2 regions of the Virgibacillus ainsalahensis genome follow, and region 2 is predicted to be linked to the other one. Evidence: a T-box and tRNA genes for the amino acid it is inferred to sense, from the RefSeq annotation. Region 2 holds a T-box; the other holds one or more tRNA genes.

Region 1 (7,602 bases), 1.7 Mb from region 2:
GGAAGAACAAGTGCCGTTCAAATAGGGCGGCACCTTGACGGTACCTAACCAGAAAGCCCCGGCTAACTACGTGCCAGCAGCCGCGGTAATACGTAGGGGGCAAGCGTTGTCCGGAATTATTGGGCGTAAAGCGCGCGCAGGCGGTCTTTTAAGTCTGATGTGAAAGCCCACGGCTTAACCGTGGAGGGTCATTGGAAACTGGAGGACTTGAGTACAGAAGAGGAGAGTGGAATTCCACGTGTAGCGGTGAAATGCGTAGAGATGTGGAGGAACACCAGTGGCGAAGGCGACTCTCTGGTCTGTAACTGACGCTGAGGTGCGAAAGCGTGGGGAGCGAACAGGATTAGATACCCTGGTAGTCCACGCCGTAAACGATGAGTGCTAGGTGTTAGGGGGTTTCCGCCCCTTAGTGCTGAAGTTAACGCATTAAGCACTCCGCCTGGGGAGTACGGCCGCAAGGCTGAAACTCAAAAGAATTGACGGGGGCCCGCACAAGCGGTGGAGCATGTGGTTTAATTCGAAGCAACGCGAAGAACCTTACCAGGTCTTGACATCCTCTGCTATCGGTAGAGATACCGAGTTCCCTTCGGGGACAGAGTGACAGGTGGTGCATGGTTGTCGTCAGCTCGTGTCGTGAGATGTTGGGTTAAGTCCCGCAACGAGCGCAACCCTTGAGATTAGTTGCCAGCATTTAGTTGGGCACTCTAATCTGACTGCCGGTGACAAACCGGAGGAAGGTGGGGATGACGTCAAATCATCATGCCCCTTATGACCTGGGCTACACACGTGCTACAATGGATGGAACAAAGGGCAGCGAAACCGCAAGGTCAAGCAAATCCCATAAAACCATTCTCAGTTCGGATTGCAGGCTGCAACTCGCCTGCATGAAGCCGGAATCGCTAGTAATCGCGGATCAGCATGCCGCGGTGAATACGTTCCCGGGCCTTGTACACACCGCCCGTCACACCACGAGAGTTGGTAACACCCGAAGTCGGTGAGGTAACCTTTTTGGAGCCAGCCGCCGAAGGTGGGACCAATGATTGGGGTGAAGTCGTAACAAGGTAGCCGTATCGGAAGGTGCGGCTGGATCACCTCCTTTCTAAGGATATATTACGGAAACATACTCGGTTGTTTGGTTCAGTTTTGAGAGAGTGAAAACTCTCTATTTGTACCTTGAAAACTAAATAAGAGTAACAACGACATCAATTTTTTGAAATAAAGCGAAGGCGAATTTAAATTCGTACGCTTATTCACAGTAACGCTAGTTAAGTGAATAAGGGCGCACGGTGGATGCCTTGGCACTAGGAGCCGATGAAGGACGGGACTAACACCGATATGTCTCGGGGAGTTGTAAGTAAACTACGATCCGAGAATTTCCGAATGGGGAAACCCACTGTTCGTAATGGAACAGGACTTGTGTCTGAATACATAGGGCACAGGAGGCAGACCCGGGGAACTGAAACATCTCAGTACCCGGAGGAAGAGAAAGCAAACGCGATTTCCCAAGTAGCGGCGAGCGAAACGGAATCAGCCCAAACCAGAAAGCTTGCTTTCTGGGGTTGTAGGACACTCCATTGGAGTTACAAAGAAATTCCTTAGACGAATGATCTGGAACGATCAGCCATAGCGGGTAAGAGCCCTGTAGTCGAAAAGGAATTTCCTCCGGAGTGGATCCTGAGTACGGCGGAACACGAGGAATTCCGTCGGAATCCGGGAGGACCATCTCCCAAGGCTAAATACTCCCTAGTGACCGATAGTGAACCAGTACCGTGAGGGAAAGGTGAAAAGCACCCCGGGAGGGGAGTGAAAGAGAACCTGAAACCGTGCGCTTACAAGTAGTCGAAGCCCGTTAATGGGTGACGGCGTACCTTTTGTAGAATGGACCGGCGAGTTACGATCGTATGCAAGGTTAAGTGGAAGACACGGAGCCGCAGCGAAAGCGAGTCTGAACAGGGCGAATGCAGTATGCGGTCGTAGACCCGAAACCGTGTGATCTACCCATGTCCAGGGTGAAGGTCAGGTAACACTGACTGGAGGCCCGAACCCACGTATGTTGAAAAATGCGGGGATGAGGTGTGGGTAGGGGTGAAATGCCAATCGAACACGGAGATAGCTGGTTCTCTCCGAAATAGCTTTAGGGCTAGCCTCAAGGAGATAGAGTACTGGAGGTAGAGCACTGATTGGACGAGGGGCCCTCACCGGGTTACCGAATTCAGTCAAACTCCGAATGCCAGCTACTTTACCTTGGGAGTCAGACTATGGGTGATAAGGTTCATAGTCGAGAGGGAAACAGCCCAGACCGCCAGCTAAGGTCCCAAAGTATACGTTAAGTGGAAAAGGATGTGGAGTTGCCCAGACAACCAGGATGTTGGCTTAGAAGCAGCCATCATTTAAAGAGTGCGTAATAGCTCACTGGTCGAGTGACTCTGCGCCGAAAATGTACCGGGGCTAAACGTATCACCGAAGCTGCGGATTGTTCTTTGAACAATGGTAGGAGAGCGTTCCAGGTGCCGTGAAGTCAGACCGTGAGGACTGGTGGAGCGCCTGGAAGTGAGAATGCCGGTATGAGTAGCGAAAAAAGAGTGAGAATCTCTTTCACCGAATGCCTAAGGTTTCCTGAGGAAGGCTCGTCCTCTCAGGGTTAGTCGGGACCTAAGCCGAGGCCGAAAGGCGTAGGCGATGGACAACAGGCAGATATTCCTGTACCACCTCATGATTGTTTGAACGATGGGGGGACGCAGTAGGATAAGGAATGCGCACCGATGGATGTGTGCGCCCAAGCAGTGAGAAAGTTGGATAGGCAAATCCGTCCAACAATTTCAAGCTGTGATGGGGAGGGAAATTTAGTACCGAAGTTCCTGATTTCACACTGCCAAGAAAAGCCTCTAGTTAGATCATAGGTGCCCGTACCGCAAACCGACACAGGTAGGCGAGGAGAGAATCCTAAGGTGAGCGGGAGAACTCTCGTTAAGGAACTCGGCAAAATGACCCCGTAACTTCGGGAGAAGGGGTGCTCACTTGTGAGTGAGCCGCAGTGAATAGGCCCAAGCGACTGTTTAGCAAAAACACAGGTCTCTGCGAAGCCGAAAGGCGAAGTATAGGGGCTGACACCTGCCCGGTGCTGGAAGGTTAAGGGGAAGCGTTAGCACTTACGTGCGAAGCGTAGAACCGAAGCCCCAGTAAACGGCGGCCGTAACTATAACGGTCCTAAGGTAGCGAAATTCCTTGTCGGGTAAGTTCCGACCCGCACGAAAGGTGCAACGACTTGGGCACTGTCTCAACGAGAGACCCGGTGAAATTATACGATGTGTGAAGATGCACATTACCCGCGACAGGACGGAAAGACCCCGTGGAGCTTTACTGTAGCCTGATATTGAATGTTTGTGCAGCTTGTACAGGATAGGTGGGAGCCTGAGAAGCGTGAGCGCTAGCTTACGTGGAGGCACCCGTGGGATACCACCCTGGCTGTATGAACTTTCTAACCCAGGACCGTGAACCGGTTCGGAGACAGTTTCAGGCGGGCAGTTTGACTGGGGCGGTCGCCTCCCAAAAGGTAACGGAGGCGCCCAAAGGTTCCCTCAGAATGGTTGGAAATCATTCGCAGAGTGCAAAGGCAGAAGGGAGCTTGACTGCGAGACCTACAAGTCGAGCAGGGACGAAAGTCGGGCTTAGTGATCCGGTGGTTCCGCATGGAAGGGCCATCGCTCAACGGATAAAAGCTACCCCGGGGATAACAGGCTTATCTCCCCCAAGAGTTCACATCGACGGGGAGGTTTGGCACCTCGATGTCGGCTCATCGCATCCTGGGGCTGTAGTCGGTCCCAAGGGTTGGGCTGTTCGCCCATTAAAGCGGTACGCGAGCTGGGTTCAGAACGTCGTGAGACAGTTCGGTCCCTATCCGTCGTGGGCGTTGGAAGTTTGAGAGGAGCTGTCCTTAGTACGAGAGGACCGGGATGGACACACCGCTGGTGTACCAGTTGTTCCGCCAGGAGCATGGCTGGGTAGCTACGTGTGGCAAGGATAAGTGCTGAAAGCATCTAAGCATGAAGCCCCCCTCAAGATGAGACTTCCCATCACTTCGAGTGAGTAAGATCCCTCAGAGACGATGAGGTTGATAGGTTCGAGGTGGAAGCATGGTGACATGTGCAGCTGACGAATACTAATCGATCGAGGACTTAACTAACTTCTTTACGATGTCCGTTGTTTTAACTCTTATTTAGTTTTTAGGGTATAAATCAAAAAAACCCTTGCATTTTTATTTAAAAATGCATATAATATATCTTGTCCTTGTTTTGAGGAATGTCTGGTAGCAAGAGCGGAGAGGTCACACCTGTTCCCATGCCGAACACAGAAGTTAAGCTCTCCAGCGCCGATGGTAGTTGGGACGTTGTCCCTGCAAGAGTAGGACGCCGCCAGGCATATATATTAATTTTAGAATGACAAGCATATATTGGAGGATTAGCTCAGCTGGGAGAGCACCTGCCTTACAAGCAGGGGGTCGCAGGTTCGAGCCCTGCATCCTCCACCATTGCCGGCCTAGCTCAATTGGTAGAGCAACTGACTTGTAATCAGTAGGTTGGGGGTTCAAGTCCTCTGGCCGGCACCATTTCTTAATTTAATAATATTTAAATGGTGCATTTTAGTACGAGCCATTAGCTCAGTCGGTAGAGCATCTGACTTTTAATCAGAGGGTCGGAGGTTCGAATCCTCCATGGCTCACCATTTGCGGGTGTGGCGGAATTGGCAGACGCGCTAGACTTAGGATCTAGTGTCTTCGGACGTGGGGGTTCAAGTCCCTTCACCCGCACCATTTATTTTCAATGCCAGGCGGAAGTAGTTCAGTGGTAGAACACCACCTTGCCAAGGTGGGGGTCGCGGGTTCGAATCCCGTCTTCCGCTCCAAGCCACGCCGGGGTGGCGGAATTGGCAGACGCACAGGACTTAAAATCCTGCGGTAGGTTTCTACCGTGCCGGTTCGAGTCCGGCCCTCGGCACCATTCGCGCCCGTAGCTCAATTGGATAGAGCGCTTGACTACGGATCAAGAGGTTAGGGGTTCGACTCCTCTCGGGCGCGCCATTTTACGGGAAGTAGCTCAGCTTGGTAGAGCACATGGTTTGGGACCATGGGGTCGCAGGTTCGAATCCTGTCTTCCCGACCATTTAGTTAAGGGGCCTTAGCTCAGCTGGGAGAGCGCCTGCCTTGCACGCAGGAGGTCAGCGGTTCGATCCCGCTAGGCTCCACCAATATTTTTTCGCTCTTTGAAAACTGAACAAAACAACCAGTATGTCAAGAAGAACATAACCTGTTTTTCTTTAAATAAATCAGAAGTTAACGCTTCTGAGAAAAGCTAAGTATATAAGATTGATTGGTGTTAATCTTATTTCAAACTTTTTTGGAGAGTTTGATCTTGGCTCAGGACGAACGCTGGCGGCGTGCCTAATACATGCAAGTCGAGCGCGGGAAGCAAGCAATCACCCTTCGGGGTGTGCGCTTGTGGAACGAGCGGCGGACGGGTGAGTAACACGTGGGCAACCTACCTGTAAGACTGGGATAACTCGCGGAAACGCGAGCTAATACCGGATAATACTTTTGCTCTCATGAGTGGAAGTTGAAAGGCGGCATTTATGCTGTCATTTACAGATGGGCCCGCGGCGCATTAGCTAGTTGGTGAGATAATGGCTCACCAAGGCGACGATGCGTAGCCGACCTGAGAGGGTGATCGGCCACACTGGGACTGAGACACGGCCCAGACTCCTACGGGAGGCAGCAGTAGGGAATCATCCGCAATGGACGAAAGTCTGACGGTGCAACGCCGCGTGAGTGATGAAGGTTTTCGGATCGTAAAACTCTGTTATTAGGGAAGAACAAGTGCCGTTCAAATAGGGCGGCACCTTGACGGTACCTAACCAGAAAGCCCCGGCTAACTACGTGCCAGCAGCCGCGGTAATACGTAGGGGGCAAGCGTTGTCCGGAATTATTGGGCGTAAAGCGCGCGCAGGCGGTCTTTTAAGTCTGATGTGAAAGCCCACGGCTTAACCGTGGAGGGTCATTGGAAACTGGAGGACTTGAGTACAGAAGAGGAGAGTGGAATTCCACGTGTAGCGGTGAAATGCGTAGAGATGTGGAGGAACACCAGTGGCGAAGGCGACTCTCTGGTCTGTAACTGACGCTGAGGTGCGAAAGCGTGGGGAGCGAACAGGATTAGATACCCTGGTAGTCCACGCCGTAAACGATGAGTGCTAGGTGTTAGGGGGTTTCCGCCCCTTAGTGCTGAAGTTAACGCATTAAGCACTCCGCCTGGGGAGTACGGCCGCAAGGCTGAAACTCAAAAGAATTGACGGGGGCCCGCACAAGCGGTGGAGCATGTGGTTTAATTCGAAGCAACGCGAAGAACCTTACCAGGTCTTGACATCCTCTGCTATCGGTAGAGATACCGAGTTCCCTTCGGGGACAGAGTGACAGGTGGTGCATGGTTGTCGTCAGCTCGTGTCGTGAGATGTTGGGTTAAGTCCCGCAACGAGCGCAACCCTTGAGATTAGTTGCCAGCATTTAGTTGGGCACTCTAATCTGACTGCCGGTGACAAACCGGAGGAAGGTGGGGATGACGTCAAATCATCATGCCCCTTATGACCTGGGCTACACACGTGCTACAATGGATGGAACAAAGGGCAGCGAAACCGCAAGGTCAAGCAAATCCCATAAAACCATTCTCAGTTCGGATTGCAGGCTGCAACTCGCCTGCATGAAGCCGGAATCGCTAGTAATCGCGGATCAGCATGCCGCGGTGAATACGTTCCCGGGCCTTGTACACACCGCCCGTCACACCACGAGAGTTGGTAACACCCGAAGTCGGTGAGGTAACCTTTTTGGAGCCAGCCGCCGAAGGTGGGACCAATGATTGGGGTGAAGTCGTAACAAGGTAGCCGTATCGGAAGGTGCGGCTGGATCACCTCCTTTCTAAGGATATATTACGGAAACATACTCGGTTGTTTGGTTCAGTTTTGAGAGAGTGAAAACTCTCTATTTGTACCTTGAAAACTAAATAAGAGTAACAACGACATCAATTTTTTGAAATAAAGCGAAGGCGAATTTAAATTCGTACGCTTATTCACAGTAACGCTAGTTAAGTGAATAAGGGCGCACGGTGGATGCCTTGGCACTAGGAGCCGATGAAGGACGGGACTAACACCGATATGTCTCGGGGAGTTGTAAGTAAACTACGATCCGAGAATTTCCGAATGGGGAAACCCACTGTTCGTAATGGAACAGGACTTGTGTCTGAATACATAGGGCACAGGAGGCAGACCCGGGGAACTGAAACATCTCAGTACCCGGAGGAAGAGAAAGCAAACGCGATTTCCCAAGTAGCGGCGAGCGAAACGGAATCAGCCCAAACCAGAAAGCTTGCTTTCTGGGGTTGTAGGACACTCCATTGGAGTTACAAAGAAATTCCTTAGACGAATGATCTGGAACGATCAGCCATAGCGGGTAAGAGCCCTGTAGTCGAAAAGGAATTTCCTCCGGAGTGGATCCTGAGTACGGCGGAACACGAGGAATTCCGTCGGAATCCGGGAGGACCATCTCCCAAGGCTAAATACTCC
Region 2 (7,602 bases):
CCTATGAGCGCATTTTTTCGTATAACCGCAGAGTGTAAGGTCACCTGATGACCGATTGTCACATCATCTTCAATTAATAATGTACGATCAGGACTTTGGTGAAGCATGGAAAGATCCTGAATATTCACCCGTTTGCCGATGCGGGTTGGTGCTACATCCCCTCGGATGATTGTTTTAAACCACACGCTTGATTTTTCACCAATGGATACGTCACCGATTACCAGGGCATCTTTTGCGATAAATACTGATTCATGGATAGAAGGTTCTGTATTTTTATAAGCATGCATATTTGATTCCTCCTGCAAAGTATGATGATATAGGTATAGTATAACAAAAAAGATGAAAACTTTCGTAATATAGATGGAGGTGTTGAATTGACAAGCAGTATACCAACTTCGGCATTCACCTTAATGCTAACAGTATATCGGAAAGTTTTTCCTGAGGTCGAGAAAGAATTATCCTACTGGAAAAGCCGTGCTGAACAAATACCAAATGAGGAATTACGGTCGCAAGCACTTGCAAGTATCGAGGCAAAACGGTTTCATTGTCAGGGTGGTGGTGTTTATGCATTACTTGCAGGAGATAAGTGGAGGGAAGCAATCCAGTTTATAACAGCTTATCAGACAATCAGTGACTACCTGGATAACTTGTGTGATCGCAGTACATCGATGGACCCAAAAGATTTTAAGCTTCTGCATCAAGCGATGAGAGATGCATTGACACCAGATAATAACCTGAAAAATTATTATGAGTTACGAGAAGATCAGAATGATGGAAGATATTTAACCGAGCTTGTCCAGACTTGCCACAAGACAATAAGAAATCTGGATTGCTATAATGTCTTGAAAGCATACTTACGAAATCTGGAAGGGCTGTATAGTGATTTACAAATACATAAACATGTCACTGTTGATCAGCGAATCCCACGATTAACGATGTGGCATGAACAGCACAAAGAACAAGCACCTAACCTAAGCTGGTATGAATTTTCTGCTGCTTGCGGGTCGACACTTGGTATTTATTGTCTCGTATCTTATGCGTTAGGTGGAAAGATGACGGAAAAACTGGCCGAAAAATTTTATAAAGGCTATTTTCCATTTATGCAGGGGTTACATATATTATTGGATTACTATATTGATCAGTATGAAGATCTGGAGGAGACGGATTTAAACTTCTGCAACTATTACGCAGATCAGAAAGAGTTAAAAGAACGTTTCATCTATTTTATAGAACAAACGAAGAAGTGTGTACAGGCATTACCTGACCAGAGGTTTCATCAAATGGTTCAGATGGGACTTGTTGGTTTATATCTGGGTGATCCAAAAGTGAAAGAACTGGCAGGTGCAACCGATATGAAAAAAGCGCTGTTAAAAGCGAGCGGACCAACTTCGATTTTTTTTCATTGGAACTCGAAAACATATTATAAGTTGATTGAAATCCGGAAACAAAAGGCTTAAAAAAACCTCGTTCCATAAATTTCAATCATTATTTCTTTTGGATTGCTAATATAAACGGCGGGTCATTTCTTTGGTTAATAAACCCATACTGTAATACATTATATTTCTTCTGTTCGAGATGCAGTACATGTTTTAACAGGGCATCTTTCTCCTGTTTACCGCCCTCATGCCCATAATATACGACGAGTACAATCAAACCTTCTTTTTTAAGGTGACTCAAGATTGTGTCGATGGCGATGATTGTTGATTCGCCCTTAGTGACAACAGACTTATCACTCCTCGGTAAATATCCGAGATTGAATATTGCGCCCCCGATTGTGTTAATTTTATCTTTTGGTAAATATTCTGCAAGATTCTCGTGACTATCATGAGTTAGCGACACATTCGTACGATTATGATCGATTAATATCTGTTTCGTGGTTGTAATGGCCTGTCGCTGAATATCAAAAGCGAATACATGCCCATTGTTACCGACAAGGTCGCTTAAGAATAAAGTGTCGTTTCCATTTCCACAGGTCGCATCAATTACAGTTTCTCCTTTTTGAATCGTTTCTTCTAATAGGTAATGCGCATAGTTTAGGATTCCTTTAAGCATCGTGCATCCACATTCTTTCATTTAGTATTTTTTATACATACTTATTTTATCACAACATTCATTAATCAAAAAAGGTTGGATATTTTTATAAAGCTGTACCTTATTGCAACCTCCCTTGTTCTAGTGTACTATATAACTATCACACTAGAACAAGGGAGGTTATTGTTATGAATCCTGCTTTTAAATCGTTATACAGGAAAGAATGGAAAATAATGAGAGGCATTTTTATCGGTCCATTTGTTGTCACAATTCTTATCATATCTATCAGTAATTTAACGAATGTCCAAGACATCATAAATTTACTTTTAAGCATTATGGCTTTTGGATTTGTTATTTTACCATTAGCGGTATTATTCAGTCTGAATACAGAGGCAATTCAATTGGAATTATTTCTCCATAACCCTCAATCTATCCATCAACTACTTTTCGTGAAATTTTTGAATGGGGTCATTTTTGCTTTCAGTTATTTATTTATCTTATCGTTCTTTGTTATAGGCATAAATATGGTCTGGGAAGTTTATTCGATCAATTGGTTTCTGCTTTTCATTCTACTGTTGTTTACAAGTACGCAGATGATAATGATTTCTATCTTTCCAACAATTGTAATTCTTTTATTCTGGACATTACATCAACTGTGGCGCACCCATCTGCGAGGATTAAGTATTATTGCAGTATTTGTTTTATTAATTCTCAGTTTCCAGCTAATGAGTTTATTTTGGAATTCGGCACTCTATGATCTATTAACAAAATGGGGATCGTTTTCACTACCGTTTGATTCTTATCAAGTAAGTGAATTAACGGTTACCTCCGGCTTATTTCATTTTAGCGGCTTAGAAGGTACGGTGTTTCTGGGTACGTATGTATTTTATGGAATCTTCACAGCCGTATTATATCTGGTATCTGCTTACATGCTTGATCGTAAAGTGGAGGTATAATAATGGGAATTGATTTTGATGCAAATAAACCGATATACCAACAGTTGATTAACCGAATTTCCAGTGAGATTATTCGCGGCGACAGAAAGCCCGAGGAAAAACTAACTTCAGTTCGGGAATATGCACTGGAGGCGGGGGTGAATGCAAATACGGTCAGCCGGGTTTACCGAGAACTGGAAAATATGGAGATTGTTGAAACGAGGCGGGGACAAGGGACGTTTGTAACAAAAGACCGGGAAAGGTTGCGTACTCTGCGAGAGGATATGAAGGCAGCATTTATTGAGCAATTTATCCGTGATATGCAGGATATGGGCTATAGTCTGGATGAAATGATCCGTGGTATTGAAATGGAAGGAGGAGACGATAAGTGATTCAACTGGAAAATGTAACGAAGAAATACCTCAACCATAAAGCGATTGATCAATGCTCGACCAAACTTAAATCAGGCAAAATAATTGGTGTGATTGGGGAAAACGGAAGTGGGAAGACAACATTTTTAAAATTACTTGCTGGACTTCTCAGACCTACCACTGGAAAAGTGCTGATTGATTCCAAGCAGGTGAACAGACAGATCAGTAATAAATTAGCTTACCTGACAGATTCTGATTATTTTTATCCGTATTTTACGATTGAAGAACTCATACATTTTTATCAAAATCAATTTGCTGATTTTGATAAAGACAAAGCCCATGAAATTGCCTCTTTCATGAAAATAGATCTAAAAAGGAAAATGAAGTATTTATCAAAAGGGAATAGGAGTCGGGTGAAGCTTATCGTAACACTTGCACGAAAAGCACCATATGTTGTATTGGATGAACCGTTTTCCGGGCTTGACCCACTGGTTCGAAAAGCATTGATTAATGGGATTATTAAATTTGCGGATATGGAACAGCAAACCCTTATTCTAACAACACATGAAATAAGAGAAGTGGAAACGATTCTAGATGAAGTGTTGTTACTCAAGAGGGGCAGGATTCTTGCACATCAGGAAGTTGAGCAAATTCGGGAAGAATACGGTATAAATGTAATTGATTGGATGGAGAAGGTTATATGAGGCAGTCACTTCAATATGCAACAATCTTGACAATGGGAATTGTATTCATTATAATTCGGTTAAATAATCTAACGACTTGGAAGAGGATTAGTAATAAATTATTTCAGGCATAGAGAGACAGTGGCTGGTGAAAGCTGTCATTGAAAAGTTTATGAACTCACCTCGGATGTTGCAGAAGTGAAAAGTAGTTTCTGCCGTGAATCCGCGTTACGGATACAAGTGGACACAGGTTGCTGTGTTAATTTGGGTGGTACCGCGGGTCCGTTTAGGCTACTCGTCCCTTAACCGGGGATGAGTAGCTTTTTCATATCATAAATAATTTAATAGGAGGAAAATGACAATGAGTTTCAATCATCAGCAGATCGAGCAGAAATGGCAAAAGCATTGGCTTGATAACAAAACATTTAAAACAGATACATATTCTAAGAAGGAAAAATTTTATGCGTTGGATATGTTTCCTTATCCCTCAGGTGCCGGTTTGCATGTAGGACATCCGGAGGGTTACACAGCAACGGATATCATTTCCCGGATGAAACGCATGCAGGGTTATGAAGTAATGCACCCGATGGGATGGGATGCGTTCGGATTACCTGCGGAGCAATATGCCATCGATACAGGAAATAGCCCGGCCGAATTCACGGTTGAAAATATTGCAACTTTTAAGCGCCAAATCCAAGAGTTGGGTTTCTCTTATGATTGGGACAGAGAAATAAATACAACCGACCCCCATTACTATAAATGGACACAATGGATTTTTACAAAGCTATATGAAAAAGGACTTGCCTATATGGATGAGGTAGCAGTGAACTGGTGCCCTGCACTTGGGACCGTGCTTGCCAATGAAGAAGTAATAGATGGGAAAAGTGAACGCGGTGGCCATCCTGTCGTTCGTAAACCGATGAAACAATGGATGCTGAAAATTACGGCATATGCAGACCGTCTGCTTGAGGATTTGGAAAAAGTGGATTGGCCTGAAAGCATTAAAGACATGCAGAGAAATTGGATCGGTCGTTCAGAAGGAGCAGAAGTAACATTCACAATAGCTAATCATGAAGAGAAATTCACCGTATTCACAACAAGACCAGATACATTATTCGGAGCAACCTATGCTGTTCTTGCACCAGAGCATCCTTTTGTTGAATCAATTGTTACACAAGAACAAAAAGAAGCAGTTGATGCATATTTGGATAAGGTTCAAACAAAATCGGACCTCGAACGTACGGATCTTGCAAAAGAAAAATCCGGTGTTTTCACGGGAGCCTATGCTATTAATCCGGTCAATAATGAAAAAATGCCGATATGGGTAGCTGATTATGTACTGATGGGTTATGGAACCGGGGCAATTATGGCGGTACCTGCCCACGATGAACGAGATTATGAATTTGCGACGAAATTCGAACTGCCGATTGTTGAAGTAGTAGCTGGTGGGAATATTTCCAAAGAAGCCTATATTGGTGATGGAGAGCATGTTAATTCAGGATTCTTGGATGGTCTTGGTAAAGACGAGGCAATTTCGAAAATTATTGAATGGCTGGTGTCAGAGGGAAAAGGTGAAAGGAAGGTTACGTATCGTCTGCGCGACTGGCTGTTTGCGAGACAGCGTTACTGGGGAGAACCTATTCCTGTTATTCATTGGGAAGATGGAACAACGACAACCGTACCTGAAGAAGAACTTCCATTGGAATTACCTGTTATGTCAGAGATTAAGCCATCCGGTACCGGAGAATCTCCGCTTGCGAATAATACGGATTGGGTCAATGTGGTTGATCCTGAAACCGGGATGAAAGGCCGCAGGGAAACAAGTACAATGCCGCAATGGGCAGGAAGTTGCTGGTATTTCCTTCGTTTTATTGACCCGGATAACCCAGAAAGGCTGGCAGACTCAGAAGCATTAAAAGAATGGTTGCCGATTGATATTTACATTGGTGGAGCAGAACATGCTGTCCTTCATTTGTTATATGCACGCTTCTGGCATAAATTTCTATATGACATCGACGTTGTTCCGACAGAAGAGCCATTTATGAAATTGTATAACCAGGGAATGATTCTGGGGGAAGGCAATGAAAAAATGAGCAAATCAAAGGGGAATGTTGTGAACCCTGATGATATTATAACTTCCCACGGCGCGGATACACTGCGTCTGTATGAAATGTTTATGGGTCCACTCGATGCAGCAGTTTCCTGGTCAACAAATGGGTTGGATGGAGCAAGGCGTTTTCTGGATCGCGTATGGAGGCTGTTTATGGAGGACGATGGATCACTTTCAGAAAAAATCACAGCTGATGACGGAAATGCTACCATAGACAGGGTATATAATGAAACCGTAAAAAAGGTTACCGAAGACTTTGAGAATCTTCATTTCAATACGGGTATCTCACAATTGATGGTGTTTATTAATGAAGGCTATAAAGCTGAAACACTTCCTAAGAAATATGTCGAAGGATTTATTAAAATGCTTTCGCCGGTTGCGCCCCATGTTTCGGAGGAATTATGGGAAAGGCTTGGTAATAAGGGAACAATCAGCCATGAGCAATGGCCGGAATATGATGAATCAAAATTGGTTGAAGATGAAGTTGAAATTGTAATACAAATCATGGGAAAAATTAAGACGAAGATTAATGTAGCAAAAGATATTACAAAAGAAGAACTGGAGAAAGAAGCTCTTGCAAATGATAAAATTCAAGAGATAATTGAAGGAAAAACCATCCGTAAAGTAATTGTTGTGCCGGGGAAACTTGTAAATATTGTAGCAAATTAAAAAGGTGGTTCTATCGCACAAGCGATAGAACCACCTTTTACCTATTAATTACTGGGAACCCACTCTGTTTGTAGGATGATCCATTCCTCGTTTTCGTAATACCAGAGTGTTTCAATTGTACCTAATTGGTCTGCATGGTAAGCGCCACTTATTTGCTGATAGCTTTTTAGACCGTATCCTTTCGTTTTACTAATCAATACAGGGTCAAAAAAAGCAATTGGATCAATCATTGCATCCGTCGGCTCAATTAATTCACCTGCTTCATTATACATTCCAAGACGAATGTAATCATTCTTTCGATCACTGACATCAACAGTAATAGGCTTATCGTTAGGGGTTAGCTGAATATCGACATTAAAGTTTTCTGCAAACTCTGCTTTAATATTTGGTTGTTGAGGTAAAGGAATTTCCGTTAATTCATCATTTTTAAGCGTGTGTAAATGGTAACTATATAGACCCCCGCTCCCTCCGGTGGCACTCTGATAAAAAATATCTTTCACATTATCATGGTTGAGATCAATAAATTGAAGTGCAGGTTCATAGCCACCACCATAAGAAATTTTCCATTCATTTTCATACGATGGGCTAGTTATATCGGCCCAGATATCACGAAAGTAATTAGTATCCTGTGAAAATAAAACACCTTTTAATTCAATAACTTCATTTTGTCCATCCCCGGTAATATCCGCTTCGTATGTTTCGATCAGCATCGGTTCTATATTACTTTCGGCCCCCGACACGAGTTCAGGAATGAATAAACCTGTCAGTACAACAACTGAAATAAGAAAATTTTTTATGGTAAA

What was found. A T-box is a leader RNA that pairs with one kind of tRNA and senses whether it is charged. The one in region 2 lies ahead of leuS (leucine--tRNA ligase), so its partner is inferred to be a tRNA-Leu.
Region 1: it has a tRNA-Leu gene. The T-box ahead of leuS (leucine--tRNA ligase) is inferred to sense a tRNA for this amino acid. The anticodon was not compared.

Annotation. Positions count from the first base shown of each region.
Region 1 is NZ_AP043943.1:3,419,988-3,427,589, reverse strand. Features, by position in the region: rRNA gene ACZ427_RS17015 (16S ribosomal RNA) at 1-1,099, shown strand, start outside; rRNA gene ACZ427_RS17010 (23S ribosomal RNA) at 1,264-4,183, shown strand; rRNA gene rrf (5S ribosomal RNA) at 4,303-4,418, shown strand; tRNA gene ACZ427_RS17000 (tRNA-Val) at 4,453-4,528, shown strand; tRNA gene ACZ427_RS16995 (tRNA-Thr) at 4,531-4,606, shown strand; tRNA gene ACZ427_RS16990 (tRNA-Lys) at 4,647-4,722, shown strand; tRNA gene ACZ427_RS16985 (tRNA-Leu) at 4,726-4,810, shown strand; tRNA gene ACZ427_RS16980 (tRNA-Gly) at 4,828-4,902, shown strand; tRNA gene ACZ427_RS16975 (tRNA-Leu) at 4,909-4,997, shown strand; tRNA gene ACZ427_RS16970 (tRNA-Arg) at 5,001-5,077, shown strand; tRNA gene ACZ427_RS16965 (tRNA-Pro) at 5,083-5,159, shown strand; tRNA gene ACZ427_RS16960 (tRNA-Ala) at 5,169-5,244, shown strand; rRNA gene ACZ427_RS16955 (16S ribosomal RNA) at 5,391-6,958, shown strand; rRNA gene ACZ427_RS16950 (23S ribosomal RNA) at 7,123-7,602, shown strand, end outside.
Region 2 is NZ_AP043943.1:1,257,971-1,265,572, forward strand. Features, by position in the region: gene ACZ427_RS05910 (gamma carbonic anhydrase) at 1-287, opposite strand, end outside; gene ACZ427_RS05915 (tetraprenyl-beta-curcumene synthase family protein) at 375-1,457, shown strand; gene mnmM (tRNA 5-(aminomethyl)-2-thiouridylate-methyltransferase MnmM) at 1,486-2,052, opposite strand; gene ACZ427_RS05925 (hypothetical protein) at 2,220-2,987, shown strand; gene ACZ427_RS05930 (GntR family transcriptional regulator) at 2,990-3,358, shown strand; gene ACZ427_RS05935 (ABC transporter ATP-binding protein) at 3,355-4,041, shown strand; T-box leader at 4,110-4,326, shown strand; gene leuS (leucine--tRNA ligase) at 4,382-6,799, shown strand; gene ACZ427_RS05945 (hypothetical protein) at 6,844-7,509, opposite strand.